Regions from separate parts of the Kitasatospora sp. NPDC058218 genome, predicted to be linked through region 2. Evidence: riboswitches for the same ligand, from Rfam matches in the RefSeq annotation. Region 2 holds a riboswitch; each other region holds the start of a gene.

Region 1 (3,268 bases), on a different contig from region 2:
AAGTGACACACAGGCGAAGACGGCCCCAACCTGCGGGGCCGTCTTCGCTTCGGCGTCGGGCGTCGGGCTTCCTGCTGCCGCGCTTCGGCTGCTCGGTGCCGGGCGCCCGGCCGGTCAGGCCGCGGTGGTGCGGCGGGTGAGCGGGGTGAGCGCCCAGGTGGCCAGGGCGGGCACCAGGAAGCCGAACAGCGAGGCCGAGGTCCACTCCTGGGGCGTGAAGTGCAGCGCCTCCTGCACCGACGTCCAGAAGTCCGTCCACCAGCCGGCGATCGCGGTCGGCGCGATCAGCTGGTAGACCGCGAAGCCGAGCGCCCAGGGCAGCAGCATCAGCCAGCGGGACGGCGCGTCGTCGGCGAGGTTCCAGCCGCGCCGGCCGGCGCCGAGGAAGTAGTCGACCGCCAGCACCGCGAACATCGGCACGAACACCGAGCCGATCAGGCCGAGGAAGGCGTAGTAGGAGTCGGTGAACTCGGTGATCTGCAGCGCCAGCACGGTGATCAGCAGGCCGGTGGCGCCGGTCAGCACCCGGCGGTCCACCTTCGGCAGCAGGTTGTGGACGGACATCGCGGTCGAGTACACGTTCGCGAAGGACTGGTCGGTCTCGCGCAGCACCAGCACCAGCAGGAAGAACCAGCCGGCCCAGACGCCCAGGAAGGAGTCGAAGATCCGGGTGGCGTCGCCGTCGGCCTGCAGCAGCGCGAACAGGCCGAGCACGTAGCACCAGACCTGGGCGACGGTGTAGCCGGAGAAGCTGCCCCAGAACGCGGAGCGGGCGGTGCGCGAGTGCCGGGTGTAGTCGGCGGCCAGCGGCACGAAGGAGATCGACACCGCGATCATCGCGTCGGTGGCCTTGAGGAAGCCGTGCCAGTTGCCCGCACCCGGGTCGGACACGCCGCCCCGGCCCAGCTGGACGGTGAAGTACACCATCGCCACCGCGACCGCCGCGGCGACGAAGCGGCGCAGCACCGCGATCGCGCCGAGCGGCCAGATGGTCAGCGCGGTGGTCACCGCGCCCGCCAGCACGACGAAGACCCAGCGGTAGCCCTCGGTGTGCGCCACCGTCTGCGCGCCCATCGCGATGACCAGCAGCTCGTACACGCCCCAGCCGATGCACTGGACGATGTTCAGCACCGTCGGCACGTAGGAGAGCTTCGTCCCGAACAGGCCGCGCAGGTTGGCCATCGCCGGCGCACCGGTCCGGGCCCCGATCAGCGCGGCCACGCCGAGCATCGCGGTGCCGACCACGGTGCCGGCCACGATCGCGGTGATCGCGGCGGCCAGCGACAGCTCACTGCCCGGCGCACCGAGCACGGTGGCGGCGGTGGTGAAGCCGATCAGGCTGACGCCGAGGTTCATCCAGAGCGCGAAGTGGTCCCGGAAGCGGAGCGTGCGCGGCGGCTCGGTGTCCAGGACGAACGGGGCCTCGACCCGGTCGGCCCGCTCCGGGCGGTCCAGCACGGCGGTGGCGGCGCCCGTGGAACCGGGAGCGCCGTCGGCGGCGTCGCAAGGATCGGTCGCGGACGACTCGGAGAAACCCTTGGACGCGGGCGCGCCCGAAGAAGAGGATGGCGAAGCAGGCGGCATGGCCGATACTCCCTACGCCGGCATTACCCGGACAGGTTCCGGCGGTCTGCGCCCCCTCGACGGTCCGTCCACGGATCCCGTGGCGTACGGTCGACCGGCGCACTCTCAGCCTGGTGGGTCCAAGCTCCCGCGTGTCAGTTTGGAGCGACAGGCTAACCGGCGCGGGGTTGAACGCCAAGGCCAGGCGTCCGGCGGTCCGCATCGCGGGACGCCGCGGGGCGGCCACGTGAGGCCTTCTGCGCGGGGCCTGCGAGGGGCCTGCCGGGGCCGCTGCCGGGCCGGTTGTCGGGCCGGTTGTCGGGCCGGTTGTCGGGCCGGGCTAAGGATTCTTATGAGTTCTTCAGAGGGGTCCTTACGGCAATCGAATCGATTGTGCGAAAAACTATGGTTGTTGGTCCTGTCAGCTATGGAGGTCGTCCGTGAGCACCGAGCGCGAGGTTGGGCCCACCGGGCCACAGGGGGAGCAGCCCTCCGACGGCCAGGGGGTAGTGGGTCCCGCTCATGACGGTCCGGCGCCCGCCGCCCCGGCCGCGCCGCCGGCCGGCGGGTTCACGCCGACGCTGGCGTTCGGCAAGATCGCCGCCCCGGAGCCGGCACCCGCGGCCCCGGCCGAGCCGGTTCAGGCCCCGGCGCCCGTCGCGGCCGAGACCGGGTACATCGACGCACCTCCGCCGGTCCTGCCGCCCGCCCCGGCCCCGGTGTCGGCCGCGGCCCCGGCCGCTCCGGCAGCCCCGGCCCCCGCGCCGGTCACCAACCCGTACGCCACCCCGGGCACCCCGGTCCCGGCGGCGGCCCACGACCCGTACGGCGCTCCGGCCGCTCCGGCCGCGCCCGCGCCGCACCACCCGTTCGGCGCCGGCCAGCCGCTCGGCGGCTGGGGCGCCCACGACGCCCCGCCCGGCGGCACCGGCACCCCGGGCGGCCCGGGCTACCCCGGTGGCCCGCTCGGCTACCCGGCCGAGTACCCCGGCGCCCCCGAGCCCGGCGGCCCGCGCAAGAAGCGCGGCGGCCTGATCGCGCTGATCGCCGCCGTCGCCCTGGTCGCCGGTGTGGCCGGCGGCGCGCTCGGCGTCACCGTCGCGGACCGCAACGGCGGTGGCATCACCGCCTCGGACGACCACAAGAGCACCACCGTCCAGGCCAACAACACCCAGAAGAACGAGCCCGCCCCCGGCTCCGTCGCCGGCATCGCGCAGAAGGCGCTGCCCAGCGTCGTCACCATCAAGGCGCAGGGCAACGGCGAGTCCGGCACCGGTACCGGCTTCGTCTTCGACACCGAGGGCCACATCCTCACCAACAACCACGTCGTCGCCCCCGCCTCCAACGGCGGCAAACTGACCGTCAAGTTCGCCGACGGCAGCTCCTACAACGCCTCGGTGCTCGGCCGGGCCGAGGGCTACGACGTCGCCGTGGTGAAGCTCGACAACCCGCCCAAGGACAAGCTGACGCCGCTTCCGCTGGCCGACTCCGACAAGGTCAACGTCGGCGACTCCACGATCGCCATCGGCGCGCCGTACGGCCTGGAGTCCACCGTCACCACCGGCATCATCAGCGCCAAGGACCGCCCGGTCGCCTCCGGCGACGAGACCGGCGCGCAGTCCTCGTACATGAACGCCCTGCAGACCGACGCCTCCATCAACCCCGGCAACTCCGGCGGCCCGTTGCTGGACGCCAGCGGCGCGGT
Region 2 (3,268 bases):
CCTCCAGCTCGGCGACCTTGGTCTCCTGGACGACGACCTCCTGCCGGGAGGCGGCCTGGGCGAGCGGTCCGGCCTGCATCGCCCGGGCGGTCGCCGTCTCCATCTCGGCCTGGTAACCGGCCTGCTGGATACCGGAGTTGCGAGTCGCCTCGGCCTTGCGCGCGAAGGCCTCCTGCTCGGCCTCGGTGGCCTGGCGGTCGGCCTCGGCCTGGGCGATGCGGGCGTCGCGCATGACGGCGGCCGCGTGCGGAGCGGCGAGGTTCTGGATGTAGCCGGTCGGGTCGAGGATCTCCTGGATCTGCAGCGAGTCGATGATCAGACCCAGCTTCTCCATCTCGGAGCCCGAGGCGGCGCGGGTCTCCCCGGTCAGCCGCTCGCGGTCGCGGATCATGTCCTCGACCGTCAGGCTGCCGACGATGGACCGCAGATGACCGGCGAAGACGTTGTGGACCCGGTGGCCCATCATCTGCTGCTGGTCGAGGAAGCGGCGGGCGGCATTGGCGATCGACACCGTGTCGTCGCCCACCTTGAAGATCACAACGCCCTTGACGTGCACCGGAATTCCCTGCGACGTCACGCAATCCACGTCCAGGTCGGCCTCGTTGAGGTCGAGGGAGAGCTTGCGCACCACCTGGACGCCGGGGGTCACCAGCGTCCCCCGTCCGGTGACGATGCGGAATCCCATGCTCTCGCCGACGCCCTCGGAGCGGTGCTTGGAACCCGAGATGATCAGTGCCTCGTTCGGCTCGGCGACCCGCCACATGAGCTTGAAGAGCACGATCAGAATGATGATGGAAGCCACTGCGGCCCCCGCTACGCCGATCAGCATCGGCTGATTCCCCCTTCAGCGCGCACCGGCGTTCCGTGGCTGCGCTCTGGTGTGCAGGGAGGCGCGGAACGCGGTGGCAGCAGGAGATTCTCCGCTCACCGTGATCCTTTGGAAAGGGGAACGCGTCCCGGATCCGTCTCGGTCGCGTCAGGATTCCGTCAAAGGAGGGCCACGTAGACGGTGCGCGGAGGCTGGTACTCGACCACGACCACCTGGGTGCCGATCGCCATGCTCTCGCCCGGCACGGCCGGGTGGGCCAGGAAGGCCTCGGTGGTGTGGCGTTCGCGGACGTGCACGAGTACCTCGCCGACCAGTCCGGGGCCGATCCTGCCGGTGACGCGCCCTGTGCTTCCGACCATCGGCCCAGTCTGCCACCGTTGCCTCCGCGTGGACCCCCTCTGGACCAGCGGCGATCCGCTCGCTACGGTGTTGGACGTCATGCGCAGGCAACACCGCCTGCGGACACGGGAGCTCGGAGCACCGGGCTGAGAGGGCGCTGACCGGAACGTCGCTGGACGTGCCGACCGCTGCGTCGACCGCAGGAACCTGACCGGGTAATGCCGGCGTAGGGAGTAGAAGGTCTGATGACCACGTTCGACGCACAGCCGCAGTCTGCCCGGAACCATGACACCGGAAGCACGGGCACCGGCTACCCGACCCCGGCCTGGCGCAAGGCCTACCACGAAGGGTCCCGCCCCGACCTGCTGGTCCCGTACCGCGAGGTGGTCCTCACCAACGGCCGGACCGTCCCGCTCTACGACACCTCCGGTCCGTACACCGACCCCGCGTACGAGGCCGACGTGCGGCGCGGCCTGCCGCCGCTGCGCGACGCGTGGATCCGCCAGCGCGGCGACGTCGAGGAGTACGACGGCCGCGAGGCCCGCCCGGAGGACGACGGGATCAAGCACACCTCGCCGCGCGGCGGGAACCTGCGCAACCTCGACGCCGTCTTCCCCGGCCGCCCGCGCCGCCCGCTGCGGGGCCGGTCCGGCGCCTCCGTCACCCAACTCGGCTACGCCAGGCGCGGCGTGGTGACCCCGGAGATGGAGTTCGTGGCCCTGCGCGAGGGCCTGGCCCCGGAGTACGTGCGCGCCGAGGTGGCGCGCGGCCGCGCCGTCATCCCGGTCAACGTGAACCACCCCGAGGTGGAGCCGTCGATCATCGGCACCAACTTCCTGGTGAAGATCAACGCCAACATCGGCAACTCCGCGGTGACCTCCTCGATCGAGGAGGAGGTGGAGAAGATGACCTGGGCCACCCGCTGGGGCGCCGACACCGTCATGGACCTCTCCACCGGCCGCAACATCCACACCACCCGCGAGTGGATCCTGCGCAACTCCCCGGTGCCGATCGGGACGGTGCCGCTCTACCAGGCACTGGAGAAGGTCGACGGCCGGGCCGAGGAACTCAGCTGGGACGTCTACCGCGACACCATCATCGAGCAGTGCGAGCAGGGCGTCGACTACATGACCGTGCACGCCGGCGTGCTGCTGCGGTACGTGCCGCTGACGGCCCGCCGCAAGACCGGCATCGTCTCGCGCGGCGGCTCGATCATGGCCGCCTGGTGTCTGGCGCACCACCAGGAGAACTTCCTCTACACCAACTTCGAGGAGCTCTGCGAGATCCTCGCGAGCTACGACGTCACCTTCTCGCTCGGCGACGGCCTGCGCCCCGGCTCGATCGCCGACGCCAATGACGAGGCGCAGTTCGCCGAGCTGCAGACGCTGGGCGAGCTCGGCCGGATCGCGCGCGAGCGCGACGTCCAGGTGATGATCGAGGGCCCGGGCCACGTCCCGATGAACAAGATCCGGGAGAACATGGACCTCCAGAAGGAGATCTGCGACGAGGCGCCGTTCTACACCCTCGGCCCGCTCACCACGGACGTCGCCCCCGGCTACGACCACATCACCTCGGGCATCGGCGCCGCGATGATCGCCTGGTGGGGGACGGCGATGCTCTGCTACGTCACCCCCAAGGAGCACCTGGGCCTGCCGAACCGGGACGACGTGAAGACCGGCGTCATCACCTACAAGATCGCCGCCCATGCCGCCGACCTCGCCAAGGGCCACCCCGGTGCCCAGGCCTGGGACGACGCGCTCTCCGACGCCCGCTTCGAGTTCCGCTGGGAGGACCAGTTCAACCTGGCCCTCGACCCGGAGACGGCCCGCGAGTTCCACGACGAGACGCTCCCCGCCGAGCCCGCCAAGACGGCCCACTTCTGCTCGATGTGCGGCCCGAAGTTCTGCTCGATGAAGATCTCCCAGCAGATCCGCGCCGAGCACGGCGGGGGCTCCTCCGCCGTCGCCTCCGGGTACGACGCCGAGGCGCTGGCCGGCATGCAGGCCAAGTCGGAGGAGTTCGCGGAGCAGGGCAACCGGGTCTACCTGCCGATCGCGGACTGACCCTTCACCGACTGCACCGGCCCGCGTCCCGTGGGGG
Region 3 (3,268 bases), on a different contig from region 2:
CGGCGCATCGCCACGGTGGTCAGCTCGGTGCCGGAGACCCGCAGCGCCTGCTCCAGGACCTCCAGGCTGGGGGCGCCGCCGGTGCCCATGATCAGGCGCGAGCCGAAGGCCGTCCCGGCGATGGTGAACACGTCGTCGGCCATGGTCAGCCTCCCTGGACGGCGGTGAGGATCTCGACCCGGTCGCCGGCGGCCAGCTGGGTCAGCGGCCACGAACCGCGCGGCACCACGGCCTCGTTGAGCGCGGCGGCGACGCCGGAGTTGGCCCGGCTGAGGGTGGTCACCACCTCGGCCAGGGTGGTGGCGGCGGGCACCCGGCGGGGCTCGCCGTTGACGGTGAGTTCGATCTCGCTCATGCGGGGACCTTCGTGGTGAAGCGGGTGGGGGAGAACGGCGCGGCGAGCTCGGGCGTCGTGCCGGTGACCAGGTACTCGGCGATCAGGTCGGCCGTCACCGGGGTGAGCAGCACGCCGTTGCGGTAGTGGCCGGTGGCGGCGACCAGGCCGGGCAGGGCGGTCGGCCCGAGCAGCGGTGCGTTGTCCGGCGAGCCCGGGCGCAGCCCGGCGGAGGTCTCCACCAGGGGCAGCTCGGTGATGCCGGGGACCAGCTCGTGGGCGTCGCGCAGCAGCTCGTACACCCCGCCGGCGGTGACGGTGGTGTCGTAGCCCTGCTCCTCGCTGGTCGCGCCGATCACCAGCTCGCCGTTCTCGCGCGGCACCAGGTAGAGGTGCTGACCGCGCACCACCGCGCGGACGTTGCGGGAGAGGAACGGCCGGTAGGCCGGCGGGATCCGCAGCCGCAGGATCTGGCCCTTCACCGGGCGGATCGCCGGCAGCACGCCCTCGGGCAGGCCCGGCAGCAGATGACTGCGGGAGCCGGCGGCGAGCACGACCCGGTCGGCGGTCAGGGTCTGCGCGGTGCCCAGCCGGACGCCGACGGCCCGGCCGTTCTCGACCAGCAGCTCGGTGGCCTCGGCGCGGTGCAGCCGCACGTCCGCCCGCTCGCAGGCGAGGACCAGGGCCCCGGCCAGCCGGCGGCCGTCCACCTGGTGGTCGTCGGTGACGTGCAGGCCGCCGCGGACGCCCGGGGCGAGCATCGGCTCCAGCTTGCGGGCCTCCCGGCCGGTGAGCCACTGCGAGTCGAGGCCGAGCCGCCGGTGGAAGGCGTGCAGTTCGCGCAGTTCCTCGCGGTCGTCGGAGTCGAGGGCGACGGCGACGGTGCCGCACTGGCGGTAGCCGGTGTCCTGGCCGCCGGAGGCCTCGCCGAGCTCGGCGGCGAAGGCCGCGTACCGCTCGTTGGAGGCCATCCCGAGGCGCAGCAACGGCTCCTCGCCGTACTGGAGTTCGGTGACGGGGGCGAGCATGCCGGCCGCCACCCGGGCGGCGCCGCCGCCCGGGTCCGGGTCGACCACCACGATGTTCTTCACCCCGCGCCGGGCCGCCCGCCAGGCGACGGCGAGGCCGATGATGCCGCCGCCGACGACCAGGACGTCGGCATGGGTGTCCGCTGCCAAGCGTGTCAAAGTCGCTGCTCTCCCTTCGCCGGTATGACCCGGATCAGGTTCGGACGGTCGCAGGCCGTGTGAGCCCGCCTCTCAGCCCGGTCCGCCGGGCTCCCGTGATGGTGCCCCCACCATAACTCCGGGGGTTGTCGCCGCCGAAGGCGCGTACGAGGGGTGGACGGCGGGGTGGACGGCGGGCCACCCGGCGGGTCGGGCGCGAGGGCCGACGGCCCTCTGGTGCCCCGGGCGGGCGCCAGTACAGTGACGGGCGTGGCAGAGCTGAGCGGGACGGATCAGGTGGTCGTGGTCGGGGCCGGGCTGGCCGGGGCGCACTGCGCCGCGGGCCTGCGGCGGGGCGGCTGGCGGGGGCGGATCGTCCTGGTCGGCGAGGAGCCGCACCAGCCGTACGACCGGCCGCCGCTCTCCAAGGAGGTGCTGCTCGGCAAGGCCGACGCCACCCCGCTCGACCTCGACCTCGCGCAGCTGGGCGTCGAGCTGCTCACCGGCCGCCGTGCCACCGGTCTCACCCCCGGCGTGCTGCGCACCGACGGCGGCGACCTGCCGTACGACGCCCTGGTGCTCGCCACCGGCGCCACCCCGCGCGCGCTGCCCGGCGCCGAGCGCGCCCATCTGCTGCACACCCTGGACGACGCGCTGGCGCTGCGCGCCCTGCTCCGCCCGGGTCTTCGCCTGGTCCTGGTCGGCGCGGGCTGGATCGGCGCCGAGGTGGCCACCGCCGCCCGGGCGGCCGGCTGCGAGGTCACCGTCGTCGAGGCGGGCCCGGCGCCCGTCCCCGGCGCACTGCCGGCCGGGATCGGCCGGGCGATGGCGGCCTGGTACGCGGAGGCCGGCGTGGAGCTGCGCTGCGGGGTCGGGGTCGCGGCGGTCGAGCCCGGCGCGGTGCTGCTGGCGGACGGCTCGCACCTGCCCGCCGACGAGGTCGTGGTCGGCATCGGCGCCCGCCCGGCCACCGACTGGCTGGCCGGCTCCGGAGTCGGGCTGGACGCCGCCGGCGCCGTCCTGGTGGACGAGCGGCTGCGCACCACCCTGCCCGGCGTCTACGCGGCCGGCGACTGCGTGAGCTACCCGTCGGCCCGCGCCGGCGCCCGGCTGACCGTCCAGCACTGGGACCACGCGCTGCAGTCCGGCGGGGCGGCCGCCGCCGCCGTGCTCGGCGCGGACCTGCCGTACGACCCGGTGCCGTACTTCTGGTCGGAGCAGTTCGGCCGGATGGTGCAGTACGCCGGGCGGCACGGCGAGGGCGACGAGCTGCTCTGGCGCGGCTCACCGCAGGACCGCTCCTGGGCGGTGCTCTGGCTGCGCGACGGCGCGCTGCGCGCCCTGTTGACGGTGGACCGCCCGCGCGATCTGACCCAGGGCCGCCGACTGGTCGAGCGCGCGGCGGTGCTCGATCCGGTGCGGGCGGCGGACCCGGCGGTGGCGCTGAAGTCGGCCGTCGCGGGGTAGCCCCGGCGGCGGATTGGTGCGCGGCGGGCCGTGGAGGTGGCAGTCTGGTGACGTGAGTGAGATCGAAAGCAAGATTGAAGCCCTGGTCACCGAGTGGATGTACCTGCCCGACATCTCGGAGCAGTGGGGGGTCCGGGTCACCGAGGTGCGCGACCTGGTCAAGAACGGCGGGCTGATCGCCGTCCGGCGCGGCCCGAACAGGTCGCTCCAGGTGCCGGCCGCGTTCATCGACGGCCCGGGCCTGGTCAAGCACCTGTCCGGCACCCTGACGGTGCTGCGCGACTGCGGGTACAACGACGTG

Evidence for each region. Region 2 has a riboswitch for thiamine pyrophosphate ahead of thiC (phosphomethylpyrimidine synthase ThiC). Riboswitches for the same ligand answer to the same signal wherever they lie in the genome.
Region 1: it holds a riboswitch for thiamine pyrophosphate, as region 2 does, so the genes downstream of both, ACFVYI_RS25440 (purine-cytosine permease family protein) here and thiC (phosphomethylpyrimidine synthase ThiC) in region 2, are expected to answer to the same signal.
Region 3: it holds a riboswitch for thiamine pyrophosphate, as region 2 does, so the genes downstream of both, thiO (glycine oxidase ThiO) here and thiC (phosphomethylpyrimidine synthase ThiC) in region 2, are expected to answer to the same signal.

The regions. Positions count from the first base shown of each region.
Region 1 is NZ_JBHVWC010000042.1:25,293-28,560, reverse strand. It holds gene ACFVYI_RS25440 (purine-cytosine permease family protein) at 115-1,584, opposite strand; TPP riboswitch at 1,577-1,725, opposite strand; gene ACFVYI_RS25435 (S1C family serine protease) at 2,004-3,268, shown strand, end outside.
Region 2 is NZ_JBHVWC010000023.1:89,527-92,794, forward strand. It holds gene ACFVYI_RS16845 (SPFH domain-containing protein) at 1-829, opposite strand, end outside; gene ACFVYI_RS16850 (hypothetical protein) at 988-1,188, opposite strand; TPP riboswitch at 1,284-1,418, shown strand; gene thiC (phosphomethylpyrimidine synthase ThiC) at 1,414-3,231, shown strand.
Region 3 is NZ_JBHVWC010000002.1:137,137-140,404, forward strand. It holds gene ACFVYI_RS01615 (thiazole synthase) at 1-143, opposite strand, end outside; gene thiS (sulfur carrier protein ThiS) at 146-355, opposite strand; gene thiO (glycine oxidase ThiO) at 352-1,512, opposite strand; TPP riboswitch at 1,516-1,628, opposite strand; gene ACFVYI_RS01630 (NAD(P)/FAD-dependent oxidoreductase) at 1,762-2,967, shown strand; gene ACFVYI_RS01635 (Rv2175c family DNA-binding protein) at 3,020-3,268, shown strand, end outside.